2 regions of the Cellvibrio sp. BR genome follow, and region 2 is predicted to be linked to the other one. Evidence: predicted binding sites of a transcription regulator. Region 2 holds the regulator's gene; the other holds the start of a gene.
The links. Region 2 encodes FliA, which starts transcription of late flagellar genes. Its sites were predicted from a motif close to TAAAGTTATNNNNNNNNCGGCCGATANCC; they were not measured.
Positions count from the first base shown of each region.

Region 1: the regulator FliA is predicted to act here: its motif matches at 2,396-2,424, upstream of O59_RS07375 (flagellin).

Region 1 covers NZ_JH668201.1:487,111-495,948, forward strand. The annotation lists gene flgK (flagellar hook-associated protein FlgK) at 1-97, shown strand, start outside; gene flgL (flagellar hook-associated protein FlgL) at 201-1,778, shown strand; gene O59_RS07370 (flagellar protein FliT) at 1,980-2,306, shown strand; gene O59_RS07375 (flagellin) at 2,523-4,262, shown strand; gene O59_RS07380 (flagellar protein FlaG) at 4,328-4,720, shown strand; gene O59_RS07385 (flagellin) at 5,152-6,918, shown strand; gene O59_RS07390 (CHASE domain-containing protein) at 7,069-8,838, shown strand, end outside.
Region 2 covers NZ_JH668201.1:379,593-388,430, forward strand. The annotation lists gene flhB (flagellar biosynthesis protein FlhB) at 1-489, shown strand, start outside; gene flhA (flagellar biosynthesis protein FlhA) at 614-2,836, shown strand; gene flhF (flagellar biosynthesis protein FlhF) at 2,893-4,458, shown strand; gene O59_RS06900 (MinD/ParA family protein) at 4,632-5,456, shown strand; gene O59_RS06905 (RNA polymerase sigma factor FliA) at 5,581-6,324, shown strand; gene cheY (chemotaxis response regulator CheY) at 6,522-6,905, shown strand; gene O59_RS06915 (protein phosphatase CheZ) at 6,940-7,743, shown strand; gene O59_RS06920 (chemotaxis protein CheA) at 7,770-8,838, shown strand, end outside.

The sequences.
Region 1 (8,838 bases), 110 kb from region 2:
TGCGGATTTAATTCGGTTTCAACAACTTTATGGTGCGAATGCGCAGGTAATTTCGGTCGCTCGCGAGTTGTTTGATACCTTGTTGAATGCCCTTTAAAAAAAGGGCCCTGTGAATGCAGGTATTCACAAAAGCAAAAAGTTGGATTGATTTGTGCATTGCCAATGATAAGCGGCAAAAATTGTAAGCACAGGGTATTGGTATGCGTATATCTACTTCGCAAATTTACAACATAGCAACACTCGGCATGGGACAGGCGCAATCGGCTGTCACTAAAACCCAGGAGCAAATGGCTACGGGTAAACGAGTATTGTCTCCTGCGGATGATCCGGTAGCGGCAACTACTATTCTAAAATTAAATCAGGAATTGGCGCGTACCGAACAATACAAAAAAAATATCGACGTGGCCGATAATAGTTTGAGTTTGGAAGATTCAACCTTGCAAACAGTTGTGGAACTAATGCAACAAATGAATGTGCTGGCGGTTAAAGCCGGTAACACGGCGGTATTGACCGCTGCCGATTACAAATCCATTGCTGCCGAAGTCGACACGCGAATTAGTGAGTTAATGAACTTGCAAAATACGCGCAATGCTTCTGGTCAGTACATTTTTGCGGGCTATCAAGGCGATACTCAACCCTTCGTTAATAAGGGTGGCGGCAATTTTGAATACCTGGGCGATGAAGGCCAGTTATTTCTGCAGGCCTCTGCTTCTGTCAGTGTGGCAGTGAGTGACTCGGGCAAAAAAGTATTTGTAGATATTCCCAGTGATCACAATACGGTAAACACTTCTGCCAGTAGCAGCAATCGCGCACTGCCTGCATCAGTAGTCAGTGTGGGTCAAATTGTCGATCAGGAATTGTTTGACAGTTTTTATCCCGAAGACATGGTTATTGCATTTAATGCCAACTCTGCGGTTGTTCCTAATGGTCCTAATTACACCGTTACTGAACGCAGCACTGGCAAAGTGCTGGTGGCGAATGCGCCTTACGTTTCCGGCGAAGAAATTAATGTAATGGGTGTGAGCCTCAGTATTTCCGGTTCACCAGTTGCTCCTACACCCGCCAGCTTGCCATTTAACTTTGATGCGGCTGCAGCGCCAATCGATTTTTCTGCCAACCCTACAACCTTAAAGATTTCTGTCGGTGGCAGGTCAGAAACTCTGGAATTTAACAGCTTGCCCGTCGTAAATAACGTGGCAGATTTTGCCGCTATGTTAAATGCAGCGCCCAATGCCGCTAAATTGGCAAACCTTGGTTTAACGGCCAGTGCGACAGGGTTCGTGTCGGCTAATGGTATGAACATTAGTGTGCAAGGTGGTAATCCTGCACTGCAAAGTGCGACAGGCCTGACAACCATGGCGGGCGTGGTTTCAACCAACGGTAAAGCGGGCGATTCTTTTTTTGTTGAATCTACCGATAAGCAAGGTTTGCTTACAACGCTGTCACGTTTCAGTGAGGCTATGAAAAGTGTAAAAGACACACCCGAAAGCAAAGCATTGCTGAGTGATTTGGTTGCCAAAACCTTGAGTAACCTGACTAACTCTATTACTAATGTTGTTTCAGTACAGGGTGAAGTGGGGGCTCGTCAGAACACTCTGGAAAGTTCGCGTGATTTGAATTTGGATGTAAATTTGTTTGTTCAGCAAGAATTAAAAAGTGTACAGGATCTGGATTACGCAGAAGCCTCTATTCGTTTATCGATGGAAACTCTGGTGCTCAATGCTTCGCAGCAGAGTTTTACCAAAATAAGCCAGCTCAGTTTGTTTAATTACCTGTAGCGCAAGTGTTATGGGTTAAACATTTGTCGGAAGTCGCTGCGTTCTTCCGACACACCAATCATCTGCTTTCCAGCACCCATCTCAATCATCCCTCTTTAATGTTTTCCAACCACCCATTTAAATTTTGCTAATCTTTGTAGATGGCGTTAGGCTTCGCTTATTAAACCAACTTATTGTATTCCCTAGGTAAAGAGCTGTTTTATGGATATTGAGACCTTGTTAGATCCTCTCTCTCGCGCACTCAGCCAGTCCCAAGCACTGCTGTCATTGGCAGAGGCGGGCGATTGGGATTCCTTTGAGACATTGGTGCAGCAGCGCCAGCAGGGTTTGTTATCAATTAATGATGCTGAATACCTGCAATCGCTGGCGCAGGCGGATTTGGAACCTCAAGCCGCACGCATGATTGAAGAAATCCAGACTATTAATAAGCGTTTATCCGAGCTGGCTGAAATTAGTCGTGAGCAAGTGGCGTCAGAATTGCGTCAAACTAATCGCGCCATGAAGGCAATCGATGCTTATGGTCGTTAATTTGACGTTTTTCTGCTTTTATATAACCTTCCGCAATAAATTCTGTTAATTACCGCTGTAAATATTTTGTTTAAGCCATAAAAAAAGATTAAAGCAACTCCAGGATGTGTCGATAACCTTGTTAGAAGTGCTGATTAGTAAGTTTGTCTCAGGCTTCATCAACAGACTTGTTATCGCAGTGATACTGCACACAGACATTAATCCAGGAGATTAATCATGGCTTTAGTAATTAACAGCAATATCGCCTCCATCAATGCGCAACGTCAATTGATGAACTCAGGCAACGCACTTGATCGCGCTACCGAACGTTTGTCCTCTGGTAACCGTATCAACTCCGCAAAAGACGACGCCGCTGGTTTGGCGATCGGTAACCGTATGACCTCTCAGGTTCGTGGTCTGGATCAAGCCATCCGTAACGCTAACGATGGTGTATCCATGATTCAAACCGCAGAAGGTGCTCTGCAAGAATCTACCAACATCTTGCAACGTATGCGTGAGCTGTCGGTTCAGTCTGCGAACGGAATCTATAACGATTCAGACCGCGAAACTTTGAATGCTGAGGTTCAGCAGCTCAAAACTGAATTGGATCGTATTGCTGAGACTACTTCGTTCAATGGCAGAGCATTGCTTGATGGCTCAGTAGGTACCACCGCTCTCCAAGTCGGCGCTCTACAAAATCAAACTCTTGATGTAACTATTGGTTCTTTTAGTACTTCATCAATGGGAGGCAGCAGCGGAAGTATCGTCGGAGAGGCGACTGCAAACGGTTTAACAGATCTACAATTCACTGCAGTTAACTCGTTAAAAGTTAACGATACTCAACTTTCAGCAATTTCAGCAACAGGTCAGACCCTGAATACCTCATTAGCAAGTATTAACTCTGACCTGGAAGGTAAGGGAGCCGTTGCGTCTTCCTTAGTGGATATTGAAGCGACCTCTGTGGGCACCGGTGTATTGCGCGCAGGTACTGATAGTTTGACTCTTGCGGTTGTTGATGGTGACGGTAATACACAGAGTTATGTAATTTCTGGTACCAATAGCATGGAAGAGCTTGTTGCTAAAATTAATGCTGATACATCTATTGAAGCTTCATTGAACGACAAGGGTAGACTGGTGTTGTCTGCTGAAAATGTCACTAGTATTACAGTGACCGATAACACTACCAACAATGCCGCTACTGGTTTGGCGGATGGCGCAACTAACTTTTCATTGGTGTTCTCTGATACAAGTGCTGAAAAAACTGGCGTTAAAGTAGAGGGTGTTGGTACTTATCTAACAACTGCAGCTCTGGCAGTGGGTATAGATGTTCAAGATGCTAACGGTAATATTACCGGCCAAGCCGCTACAGTCGGAACCGTAGGTACCACATTGAAAGATGGGGATATTCTGATTAACGGTGTTGCTATCGGAGATGTGTTATCCGGTGCAAGTGTTGCAGCTACAGCAACAAATACGATCAAGGCAATCAATGATGTGTCAGCGCAAACAGGTGTTGTGGCATTCTCCAACGCCACTGCAGGTTCAATCAGCTTGCGTTCTACTAATGGCGATGAAATCTCAATTAAGTATGGCGACAATGCTACTGCTGCCAGTGTAATCGCTTTCACTGGATTACAAGAGCGTAATGCTGCTTCAGGTACTGGCTCTGTTGCAAGTATCGATGTTTCAACTGCTGCCGGCGCCCAAAAAGCAATCGGTATTATCGACAAAGCCATTGACCAAGTAAGTAGTACCCGTGCAGACCTTGGTGCGATTAACAACCGTTTGGACTTCACCGTATCAAACCTGGCGAACATCTCTGAGAAAACTTCTGCTGCTCGTTCACGTATCAATGATGCTGACTTTGCCGCAGAAACTGCAAACCTCAGCCGTTCACAAGTATTGCAACAAGCGGCGACTGCGATGTTGGCTCAGTCTAATGCACGTCCACAACAAGTACTGTCACTGTTGAGATAAGGTGGTAGCTTCCTTCAAAGTTAGCCCTCTGGCTAACTTTGAAGGTGTGTTCTAGTGAGGACTTTATGATGAATGAAATCACTAAAATCGCAGCGGGACCGGCACCGGTGAAACCAGTGCCGGCTTCGTCGTTGGCGGGCACTGTGCAAGGTCAAAAAACCGGCAATGATTTGCCGCCGGTTGCCGAAGCGGCAAAACCTGTAACCACTGAAACCGTCAATTCCCAAGCGGTACAAGAGAAAGTGCAGGCCGCCGTTGCACAGATGAACGAGTATATTCAGTCCACCCAACGTGACTTGAATTTTACTTATGATCCAGGCTCAGGTGAAACGGTTGTGAAAGTATTGGACAGGAGTACGCAAGAAGTTATTCGTCAAATTCCCGATGAAATATTTCTGCGTTTGGCACAGCAACTCACACCCGATGAGCCAGTTAGCTTGATTAGCGCGCAGGCTTAAAAACGCTTTTAAATCATTGATTTATGGCTTTTTAAGCGATTTTGGAAATATTGTGTTTTAAAAAAAGAGCAGCATTCGCTGCTCTTTTTTTTTGAGGTTTTTTTTGAATATTTTTTCCGCAATTATTATTTTTTAGTCGTTTTTTTATTAAGCACACTACCTAAAAAATGTTGTTTCCCTCGCTTGAATAATTGTTCCCGCCGAGGCTGTTTTTTATGGCCTAAATCGCTTGATTTTTTTCTTGGCACAGTCTGTGCAAAAGCCCACTTAGGCGACCCGTATAGAAATCCTGTTGGTATCCATTTCTTACCAGTCTTGCCACGAAGTTCTCACAAACTGAGCAATTTATTTGCCGCTGTTTCTGGGCTTCATCAGTCGGCTTGTCACAGCACACGCAACTGTGAACAGGAACAATCATTAGGAGATTTATTATGCCTTTAGTCATTAACACCAATGTCGCTTCCTTGAATTCACAGCGTCAATTGATGAACTCTGGAAACGCTCTTGATCGCGCTACCGAACGCTTGTCCTCTGGCCAGCGTGTTAACTCCGCCAAAGATGACGCTGCGGGTCTCGCCATTTCCAACCGTATGACCTCGCAAATCCGTGGTTTGGATCAAGCTATCCGTAACGCAAATGACGGTGTGTCTCTGGTTCAAACCGCAGAAGGTGCTTTGCAAGAAGTAACCAATATTCTGCAGCGCATCCGCGAACTTTCAATCCAGTCTGCGAACGGTATCTATAACGATGACGACCGCAAAACATTGGATGCGGAAGTGCAACAGTTAAAGCTGGAAATGGACCGTATTTCAGAGACTACATCATTCAATGGCCAGAAGCTGTTGGATGGAACCTTGGGTGAAACCTTCTTGCAGGTGGGCTCTCAGGCAAATGAAACAATGGAAATTGCCATTGGTTCATTTAATACCTATGCGCTGGGCGGCTCGTCTGGCGATATCGTGGGTGAGCCTGCAACACCTAACGGTGCTCCACCGGCCAACCACTTGGCGGAGATCGATGCGCTGACAGATTTGACGGCAGGTGATTTACTGATTAATGGCACTGCTATTGACCCGGTCACTACCGCCACTAATTTGAATGAAGCATTAGCAAGCATAAACTCGGATTTGGAAGGTAAGGGCGCTGAAGTTGCGTCTCTGGTTCAAGTCACTGCCGATACTGCCGGTTCAGGTGTGTTGCGTGCGCCAGACGAAACTCTTGAACTGACTTTGGTCGATGGCAATGGTTTGTCGCAGGTTTATACCATTACCGGCACCAACAGCATGAAAGAGTTGGTGAATAAAATTAATGCTGAAACTGCTATCGAAGCGACTGTGGATGCTAGCGGTAAGTTAATTCTCACCGCACCGGGTGCGTCATCAATTACTGTGGATGAAACCGCAACAACCGGTAACCCTTCAGGCTTGGCTGACGGTCACACTAACTTCTCCTTGGTGTTCAATGACACTAGCGCCGATCGTTTAGGCGTGACCATTGAGTTGGGGGCAACTGCTGGTGCTGATGCACGAGTGTCTGCATTAGGCGTGGATGTACAGGATGCTAACGGCAACTTGTTAGGTGCTGCAGTCACTGCTGCTGGTGGCGCTCCAGTGTTGCAAGAAGGCGATTTAATTATCAATGATATCCCGATTGGTAAAATTACAGCCGGGACGTTGGTGGCCGACACGATTGCGGAAACTATTCGTGTTATCAACTTATCGTCCGATCAAACGGGTGTTGTGGCGTTTGCTGGCGGTACTAACCAAATTTCTCTGCGCTCTGCCAATGGCGAAGAAATCGCTATCAAGTATGGTGATACAGCGACCGCAGTAGATGTAGTTGCCATCACTGGTTTTAAAGAGCGTAACGATACCGCCGGTGTGGGCAGCGTTGCCAGCATCAAGATTGACACTTACGAAGGCGCCCAACGTGCAATCAGTATTGTCGATAAAGCGTTGGAACAGGTGAACGCCACCCGTGCAGATCTGGGTGCGGTGAATAATCGTCTGGATTTCACAATGTCCAACCTGGCTAACGTATCTGAGAAAACCTCTGCCTCCCGTTCGCGTATCATCGATGCAGACTTCGCTGCAGAGACCGCCGCCCTGAGCCGTGCTCAGGTATTGCAGCAGGCGGCCACGGCGATGTTGGCTCAGTCCAACGCGCGACCAGAACAGGTGTTATCACTGCTCAGATAATAATTTTTCTGGTAGTTTTTCTGCCCGTATAACAAAAACCGCAGCTTGCTGCGGTTTTTGTATTTCTACAGGGCGTAAATAGCCTGAATAAACCGATCAGAGGCAAATAATCAGCTAGCATTAACGCAGGTATCCTTCCGGTTTTTAAACATGGCTTTATCTTCCCCTCATAAGCTTGCCTCTCTGATTTTGCGTATCGTTTTACTGACGCTGGTGTATTTGGCCAGCGGTTGGCTTTCATTGTTGCTGGCTATTCCCCCGGGTTTTGTGAGTGGCATATTTTTGCCCTTGGGGATCTCTTTGGCGGCTTTGCTTATTTGGGGGAATCCGCTGGTTATTGGTGTGCTACTTGGTTCGACCTTGCTGAATATTGGTGTCGCTTTGGCGGATGGACAAACCCTCACCAGTGGGGTTGTTGGGGTTGGTTTTTTTATCGCGTGTGGCAGCAGTATCGCTTGTTTGGTTGGGGCCTGGCTTATTCGCCGTTTTGTTGGTTTTCCTAATCATTTAACAGACGAACGGGATATTTTTTTGGTGTTTATCCTTGGCGGGCCAGTAGCGGCCGCCATTAGCGCGAGTATCGGTACGCTGGTTCTGTTTGCTTATGACATTATTTCGATAAATCAAATTATTTTTAGTTGGGGAACCTGGTGGATTGGTGATGCTATAGGGGTGCTTATTGCGGTGCCCTTGATGTGTGTATTTTTTGCTGAGCCCCGCTATTTTTGGCGAAATCGGCGCGCCACTGTGGGTATCCCTTTGGTTGTTAGTAGCTTGGTTGTGGTGATAATTTTTATCACTGCCAGTAACAACGAACAAAAAAAAATGGAGGTGCAATTTCGGCAGGAGGCGAGTTTGATTGCTGCTGCCGTAGAAACCACTCTGGGTTCGGTGGAGCAGATCCTCGCGACCTTGGGAGGGTTATTTATTGCGTCACAAGATGTTACTCGCGAAGAGTTTATCGCTTATGTGGATCAGGTTATTTTAAAAAAGCACGGTGTATCGGGCTTTTCCTGGAATCGTTTGCTTGCACACGATGAACGCAGTGAGTTTGAATCCAATATGCGCGGGCAGGGCTTTGATAATTTTGTCATTCGTGAAGCAACTTCTGATGGCAGTTTTACTACCGCACCGGAGCGTGATAGCTACGTTGTTATCACTTATATAGAACCATGGGAGCAGGGGCGGGTTATTCACGGTGTGAATGTTGCGGCAGATCCTGAACGCTTTGACGCAATTGAGCGCGCGGCGAAGACCGGCGAGTTGGCTATGACCAAGCCTTTGCAGCTGTTGCAGGACAAAACCTATTCGCCGGCGATAATTGCGTTCTATCCGGTGTTTAGTTTGGCTTATTTGAAACCCGAAGTAGCTGCAAATAAGCCGATGCTTATGGGGTATGCGACGGCCATTGTGCGCGCTAACGATTTAATTACCGCTACTTTATTGCCCTTTGCTTCTGCGAATTACAACCTGATTATTACTGACATCACCCAAGCGACAGACCCCTTACGGTTTTACACCAAGGGGCAGGTGGCCACACCTGCCTATGCTGATAATTTAATCCTTGAGGATGAAGTCACATTAGGTGGGCGGCGCCTGCAGATTCGTATCGCACCTACACAGTTTTTTTTGACGAGCAAACAGGGTTTGGAGTCGTGGTTTGTATTGGTAGGTGGTTTGCTGTTCTGCAGTTTATTGGGTGGTTTTTTGTTGCTGATATCAGGGCGTACCCAACATATTCACAATCTCGTTGAGCAGCGCACGCAAGAACTCGCCGCTATTTTGGAAAGTGCCGCTGAGGCAATTTTAGTGGTGGACAGCAGTGGTGTAATTGAAAAGGCCAACCCGGCTGCTGCGATACTGTTTAACTATTCGTTAGAAAACCTTGAGCAATTACAGATCGCAGATTTAATCCCCTCT
Region 2 (8,838 bases):
AAAATGTCGCGGCAGGATCAAAAAGACGAATCCAAAGATACGGATGGTAAACCTGAAGTCAAAGGCCGTATTCGCCAATTGCAGCGCGAAATGGCGCAGCGCCGCATGATGTCCAATGTACCGCAAGCCGATGTGATCATCACCAACCCGGAACACTTTTCGGTCGCGTTAAAATACGACCCCGAAACCATGGAAACGCCACTGATGATTGCCAAAGGTGGCGATCACACCGCGCTAAAAATTCGCGAAATCGCTAAAGCGCACAATATTGAAATTATTCAGTCGCCGGTATTGGCGCGCGCGATTTTCTACACCACCGAAGTGGATCAGGAAATTCCCTCCGGCCTGTACCTCGCAGTTGCCCAGGTATTGGCATACGTATTCCAGCTGCGCAATTACCGCAAAGGCAAGGGTGACAGGCCCGCTTATCCCCGCAATATCAACGTCCCGCGCGACTTGCGTTACAACGCCTCGGGTGAGGTGGATTAATCGCTGCACTTTTTATCGCTGTACTTTTTATTTATCGCCGTACTTTTTTAAGCGATTGCTATGAATCGGTACACTTCTTGCGATAAGCACAGGTAAATGATTTCACCGTCAAGAATCCGTGCTTATGGCCTTACCATCGTTTAACCAACTGAATAACTTCAACGGCAGAGCCGCGCTGGGTTCATTGCGCGGTATGGGGCGTGGCAATTTGGGAATTCCCATTTTGCTAATGATGCTGTTGGCGATGATTATTTTGCCGATTCCGCCGCTGCTATTGGATATGTTTTTTACCTTCAATATTGCCCTGGCGCTCGTTGTGTTGCTGGTGTCTGTGTATGCCATGCGCCCGCTGGATTTTGCCGCATTCCCCGCGATTCTTCTTATTGCCACCCTGTTGCGCCTCGGCTTGAACGTTGCCTCCACTCGCGTAGTTTTACTTGAAGGTCATAACGGAGGCGATGCAGCGGGGAAAGTAATTGAAGCTTTTGGTCATGTGGTTATTGGCGGAAATTTGGCGGTGGGTATTGTGGTGTTCATCATTTTGATGATCATCAACTTCGTGGTGGTAACCAAGGGTGCGGGCCGTATTTCCGAAGTGAGTGCGCGTTTTACCCTGGATGCAATGCCCGGCAAACAAATGGCGATTGATGCGGATTTAAACGCGGGTTTGATCGATCAGGATCAGGCGCGTACCCGTCGTCAGGAAGTCTCTTCCGAAGCGGATTTTTACGGCGCGATGGACGGTGCGAGCAAGTTTGTTCGCGGTGATGCGGTTGCAGGCATCATGATTATGTTTATCAATATTTTTGGTGGCTTGGCGATTGGTATGGCCCAGCATGATTTGCCATTTGGCGAAGCCTTTGAAAAATACACCATCCTCACTATTGGCGATGGTCTGGTTGCACAAATTCCCGGACTGTTGCTGTCGGTAGCCTCGGCGATTTTGGTGACTCGCGTTAACAGTGCCCATGAAATGGGGGCGCAGGTAGTCAGTCAGATGTTTGCGGCCCCTAAAGCTTTAGCTGTTTCGGGAATCATGCTGATCGTGATGGGGTTGATTCCCGGTATGCCGCACGTTGCCTTTTTGGGTTTGGGTTCTATTTGTGTCGGCCTTGCTTATTACATCCACTGGCGTAAACAGCAGCCTGCAGCCGTTGAGGACAATTCTTTTATTCCCGCAGGTACTCGCTTGGCTGGTGATGCACCAGGCGGTGGGCAGGGTGGTGCGACCATTGCGCCGCAGCGTATGACGCCCGCATTGCCAGCCGGTACTCCCGAGGCGCCCGAGTTGGGGTGGGACGATGTACAGCCTGTCGATGTGATCGGTTTGGAGGTTGGCTATCGCTTGATTCCGATGGTGGATAAAAACCAGGGTGGCGAATTACTGGGTCGCATCAAAGGTGTTCGCAAAAAGCTGTCGCAGGAAATGGGTTTCCTTATTCCCTCGGTGCACATTCGCGACAATCTTGACCTTAACCCCACGGGTTATCGCATTAGCTTGATGGGTGTGTCCATGGCTGAGGCTGATATCTACCCGGATCGTGAATTGGCGATTAATCCCGGGCAGGTTTTTGGTTCGCTGGAGGGGTTAAAAACCAAAGATCCCGCCTTTGGTTTGGATGCCATCTGGATCAACCCTAACCAACGCGAGCAGGCGCAAACTCTGGGTTATACCGTGGTTGACCCGAGTACGGTGGTGGCGACGCATCTCAATCAAATTCTGCAGCAGCATACCTTTGAGTTGCTCGGCCACGAGGACGTGCAAAAGCTGTTGGATATGCTGGCTAAATCATCGCCCAAATTGGTGGAGGAGTTGGTGCCCAACACGCTGAGCATCAACGCGCTGCTCAAGGTGTTGCAAAACCTGCTGCGCGAGCGGGTGCCGATTCGCGATATTCGTTCCATCGCCGAAGCCTTGGCGGGCAGTGGGATAAAGAGTCAAGATCCCGCCGCTTTGACGGCCATGGCAAGGTTGGCGCTGTGCCGTCAAATCGTCCAAAACATCATTGGCAACGAGCGCAACCTGCCTGTAATCACGCTTGAGCCTAGTTTGGAACAGTTATTGCTAAATACCGTTCAACAGGCACAAAAAGCTGGCGCTGATGACAGTGCGTTTATTGAGCCGGGCTTGGCAGACAGGTTGCAACAGTCGTTGATTAATGCAGCCCAGAAGCAGGAAATGGCAGGTAAACCGCTGGTTCTTTTGGTTGCCGCACCCTTGCGCTCCATGCTGTCCCGCTTTGTTCGCCACAGCGTTCCGGATATGCGGGTATTGGCTTATACCGAAGTGCCTGACAACAAACAGATCAGTATCGAGGCCAGTGTTGGCGCCGACAAAAACAACTGATGTGTTAAGTCAATTTAATCGTTAACCAGGTGGCCCACCCCGGGCGGGAGTTGAGTATGCAAGTCAAACGTTTCGTAGCGGCTGATATGCGTCGTGCGTTGGAATTGGTTCGCCAGGAATTAGGGCCAGATGCCATCATTCTCTCCAGCAACCGTATCCCGGAGGGGGTTGAGTTGCTCACCACCATGGGCTCTGACTACGAGCTAAAACAACTGCAAACGCGCCCCTTTGCCGAGTCGACCTTTGCGTCGAGCGAGCCGCTATTGAGTGATGGCGATATATCTCCCCGGATACTGGAGCGTCAACCGACTCGCAAAGTTGCCCCGGTGATCACCCAGATTCCTGATCACCCGAACGTCGGCAAAACCGGCGCCCAATTAGCGGACGACATAGAGCGTGCCCGTCTGCGTATGATTGCCGCGCGCAAAGCAGAAGAATCCGCCAAAGAGTTTATGGTGGGTAAGAATACGGTAGTGAACGCCGGTATTCCCCGTCATGCAACTGCGCCAGCAAGCCCCCCTAAAAAAGGCATGAGCGCCGCCGAGCGCTATCCGCTGGTTGATCCTGTGCCCGCAGTCAAAGAGCGTAATTTAACTCCCGAGGCAGCGTCATTTCGCGAAGCACTGCTCAGCAATACTCGCAATGCCCAGGATGCAAAAATCGATGCTTTGCTGACCAAAGAGAAAGCAGCACCTGTATCAATTACCCCAAATATTGATACCTTCGACCAAAATACCCAGCTTAATGACCTGCAGGCAGAAATTGCCGATATGCGTTTGTTGCTGGAACAGCAATTGGATCGCCTTAGTGGTAAACAAACCATTGCGAGCGATTCCCCGATTTTGGCCAGCATTGCCCGTCGCCTGGAGCGTTTGAGCTTGCCCAAAGACGTAGTTGCCAAGGTGATTAATGCCTGTACGAAAACCAAAACCCTGAGCGAAGCCTGGCCCGATGCCTTGGCAAACCTCGCACATCAGCTACCCATCAATGGCCGCGACATTGTTGATCAAGGCGGGATCTTTGCGTTTGTAGGCCCCACCGGTTCGGGTAAAACCACCACCATTGGCAAACTGGCTGCACGTTATGTCATGCAGCATGGTTCAGACAAAGTGGCGATTATCACTACCGACACTTACCGTATTGCCGCGCACGACCAGCTGCGCTCACTGGCGCGTATTCTGCGCGTACCCGTGCGTGTTGTGGATGAAGCTAATCCGCTGGATACGGTATTGCGCAGCCTGCGTCACTGTTCCTTGGTGTTGATCGATACCGCTGGTTTCCGCCACGGCGACCCACATTTAAAAGCCCAGCTCAATGCTTTGGCCGACCAACCACAGGTAAAAACCTATTTGGTGATGTCGTCCAATAGTCAGGCGCAAATGCTCAAAGCCTCGGTTCACGCCTATGGCGCGGCGCGCTTGCAGGGCTGTGTTCTCACCAAGTTGGACGAAACCGCCAGTATCGGTGAGGCTCTGGGTGTGGTGATGCAAAGCCGTTTGCCCGTTGCCTACACCACCGATGGCCAGGACATTCCTAAAAATTTGGAGGTGGCACGGGCGCATCAGTTGGTTGCCAGAGCGGTGGCATTGCTGAAAACCAGTTCAGAAACGGCGGTTTCTTAGCCAAAGAAAAGCTATAACCCTATGATTTTTACAGTGAAACTGAAATTAATCGGATCTTTTTCTAATCCCTATCTATACTCAGTTCACCATTAGAGTGCCAACAAACCGTACCGCCAGTTTTCTGGCGCCAACCCCGGCACACTTAAGAAGAATATGTTTGGAGTTACGTGTAGATGAGCCAAGTGCGACCAGTACAAGTTATCGCTGTGTCCGGCGGTAAAGGCGGAGTAGGTAAGAGCAATATTTCCGTCAACCTGAGTATTGCCCTGGCTGAATTGCGCCGTCGAGTTGTACTGCTCGATGCTGATTTAGGCCTCGCCAATGTGGATGTATTGCTCGGCATTCGCGCCACCCATACCCTTGCGGATGTTCTCGCCGGCACTCATTCGCTCAGCGATGTGTTGGTCACTGGCCCCGCCGGTGTAAAAATTGTTCCAGCATCCTCGGGTGTACAGCGTATGGCGGAGTTGAGCAGCGCCGAGCATGTGGGGCTTATCAATGCCTTCAATGAACTTTCCGATCAAGTGGATATTTTGGTGATAGACACGGCCGCGGGTATCTCGGATACCGTGGTTAGTTTTGTGCGCGCCGCCAACGAAGTCATTATTGTCGTGTGCGATGAACCTTCTTCCATCACCGATTCCTACGCCCTTATCAAATTATTAAACAAAGAATATGGAATGCAGCGCTTCCGTGTGGTCGCCAATATGACGCGCACCCAACAGGAAGGCATGAATATGTTCAACAAACTCAATACCGTTTGTGAGCGCTTTCTGGATGTCACACTCCAGTTTGTAGGCCAAATTCCCTTTGACGAAAATGTGCGTAAAGCCGTGCAAAAACAAAAAGCCTTGTTGGAGTTTGCCCCTGCCTCCAAGGCGGCAGTGGCAATACGTGCGTTGGCCCAAGCAGTCGATAAATGGCCGCTGCCATATTCTCCCACCGGGCGCCTGGAGTTTTTTGTCGAGCGCTTGTTGCAGGCCGCGAATGCGCGTTAGCAATATCCGCATACGCAGTTGCATAGACATTGGTGTGTGACTAGCGTTATGAATCGCTACTCACGAGAAAGTGAGGCAGGGTTGCCAATAATCACGGCAGTTTTTGCTAAACAAAAGGTGTTCGATGGCCGCAGTCAATGGTTTAGCCATGTACGATAAAAAGACCTTGCTCGATGCGCAAATCAATGTTGAAGACTTTGCTCCGCTGGTAAAGCGCATTGCTTACCACATGATGATGCGTATGCCTGCGTCTGTGCAGGTAGATGATCTGATTCAAGCGGGCATGATTGGCTTGATCGAAGCATCACAAAAATACGATGCATCCCGCGGTGCCAGTTTTGAAACCTATGCCGGTATTCGCATTCGCGGAGCAATTGTTGATGAAATGCGTCGTGGCGATTGGGTGCCCCGCTCAGTGCACCGCAATGCGCGCCGTGTTGCGCGTGCCGTTGCCGCCGTCGAGGCGCGTACCGGGCGCGATGCGACCGACGCCGAGGTCGCTGCTGAACTAGAGGTATCGCTGGAAGAATATTTTGAAATGCTGCAAGACTCCAACGGTAGCCGATTATTCAGTTACGAAGAGACCTTCGGCGAAGAAGACAGCAATATCGACGCGTCCGAACACAGCAGTGCTTTTGTTAGCCCGTTTGAAGGGGTTCAGCGGGATGGGTTAAAAAAAGCCTTGGCCGAGGCGATTGCCTTGCTTCCCGAACGTGAGCGCATGGTGCTCGCCCTCTATTACGATCAGGAATTAAATCTCAAAGAAATTGGCTTGGTGCTTGGTGTTAGTGAATCCCGGGTTAGTCAGATTCACAGCCAGGCAGCCGCGCGTTTGCGCCACCGCCTTGGTGGTTGGCAGCCCGCGTAAACTGGGTGAAAAACAGCTAAGGGCAGTGTGGTTTGCTCGCCGTTGCCAGCAGAATCGCAAATTAGTCTGTAAATACAACAATTTGCGCTATGATTTGCAGTAAAAGTTGAAGATTTACGCGCCGCCACTGGCCGAAGCTTTAACTCCTACTAGACTATGAATTAATAAAATTCCCTTCTGGGTAATTGGAGGTTGCGTTGGATAAGAACATGAAAATCCTGATTGTTGATGACTTTTCAACAATGCGGCGGATCATCAAAAACTTGCTGCGGGATTTGGGGTTTTCCAATACCCACGAAGCAGACGATGGCGTAACGGCATTGCCGATGCTCAAAAATGGCGATTTCCAGTTCCTGGTCACTGACTGGAATATGCCGGGCATGACCGGTATCGATCTGCTCAAAGCGGTACGTGCAGACGAAAAGTTGCGCACCTTGCCAGTATTAATGGTGACCGCAGAAGCTAAGCGCGATCAGATTATTGAGGCAGCTCAAGCTGGCGTAAACGGCTATGTCGTTAAGCCATTTACAGCGCAGGCGCTGAAGGAAAAAATTGAAAAGATCTTTGATCGGGTCGGTTAATCACCGTCGATTAAATAATAAATAAGGCTCTGCCATGGCATCTGAAACCCAAACATCGTTCAACAGTGAGTTTGTTGTCGAATTGAGAGAGTGCGCCAAATTGCTTGCGGAAAAACTGCACGGCAATGAGATTGAAGAAGCATCGCTCTTGATACAAACCATTACCCAATCGCGTGATCGCCATATTTTTCAATCGGTAGGGCGCCTGACACGCGGTTTGCACAATGCAATTGTCAATTTCAATGTGGATGCCGACCTAACCAAAGAGCCACCCAAGATTGCCAAGTCTGATATTCATGATGCGTCCAATCGGCTCAATTATGTGATTGAACTAACGCAAAAAGCGGCCGAAAAAACCATGGACGTTGTCGATGAGGCTGCGCCTATCGCCATGAATTTGGGGCAAGAGGCAAATAGTTTACGCAGTGAATGGGCGCGGTTAAAACGCCGTGAAATGAATGCCGATGAATTTCGCCAGTTGTACGAGCGCATGGATATTTTCCTCGGGCAAATGGTCACCGGTACTGAACAACTCAGTAAGAATTTGCAAGATATTGTGTTGGAGCAAGGCTTTCAGGATCTAACCGGTCAAGTATTAAAACGTGTTATCGGTTTGATCAATGATGTTGAAAAAGACCTTGTCAGCTTGGTGCGCATTGCTGGGCAGGTCGAAGAAATTGCCGGGCTTGCAGATGATCGCGAAGTTGTCGCACACGATATGGAAATTATGCACAAGCGTAAAACTGAAGCCGAAGGGCCACAAATTAACAAAGAGCGCGCAGATGTAGTATCCGGGCAAGATGACGTTGATGATTTGTTATCAAGTCTTGGTTTCTAAGCTGTAGGTCACTCGAGGAACGTTGAATGAGTTTTGGTGATGACGAGGATATCCTCCAGGATTTTCTGGTAGAGGCGGGTGAAATTCTCGAACGCCTCAGCCAGCAATTGGTTGACCTGGAGCAGCGCCCTGAAGATAAAGATCTGCTCAATGCAATCTTTCGCGGGTTCCACACTGTAAAAGGGGGTGCCGGTTTTCTGGCGCTCACTCCTATGGTGGAATGCTGCCATCTCACCGAAAACCTGTTTGATATTTTGCGCAACGGCAAACGTGCGGTTACCTCTGAATTAATGGACGTGGTGCTTGAAGCACTCGACATGGTTAATCAGCAATTTGAATTGGTATCCCAGCGCGAAGAACTACCACCGGTGGATCCTGCGTTAATTGCCTCGCTTGAGCGTTTGGTTTCTTGCGAAGACCTCAACGAAAGTGCAGCAGGAGCAGCACCTGCGGAAACAGCGGTTGCTAATCCGGAGACTACGGCAGTTGCCTCTGGGGACATTACGGACGCTGAATTTGAACAATTGCTGGATGCCATCGCCGGGGTTCCTGCCGCGACTGAGGCCTCTGCGCCTTTGGCTGAACCTGTCGCCACTGTATCCGGTGGCGGCGATGATATTTCTGAAGATGAATTTGAAGCGCTGCTCGATCAATTGCATGGCAGAGGCAAGGGGCCAGGTGTTCAGGCTGCTGCCCCGACACCAGCCCCGGCTCCTATAGCATCCACAGCGGTCGGTGGTGGTGAAGAAATCTCAGAAGACGAGTTTGAAGCGCTGCTCGATCAACTGCATGGCAAAGGTAAAGGGCCGGGCGTTGTTGTCGAGGCTCCAGCGCCAGCTGCTGCTGTTGCGCCCGAGCCTGCAAAAAGTTCGGGTGATTTGATCAGCGATGATGAGTTTGATGCACTACTGGATCAGCTGCACGGCAAGGGTAAAGGCCCTGGCACAGGAGCATCCACTGCGGCAACTCCCGCACCTGTCGCAACAAAGCCAGCGCCTGCTCCTGAGGTTAAACCAGAGGCTGCTAAACCTGTTTCGCCAGCACCTGCAGTCAAGAAGGTAGAGCCGCCAAAACCAGCCGCAGCGACTGCTCCCG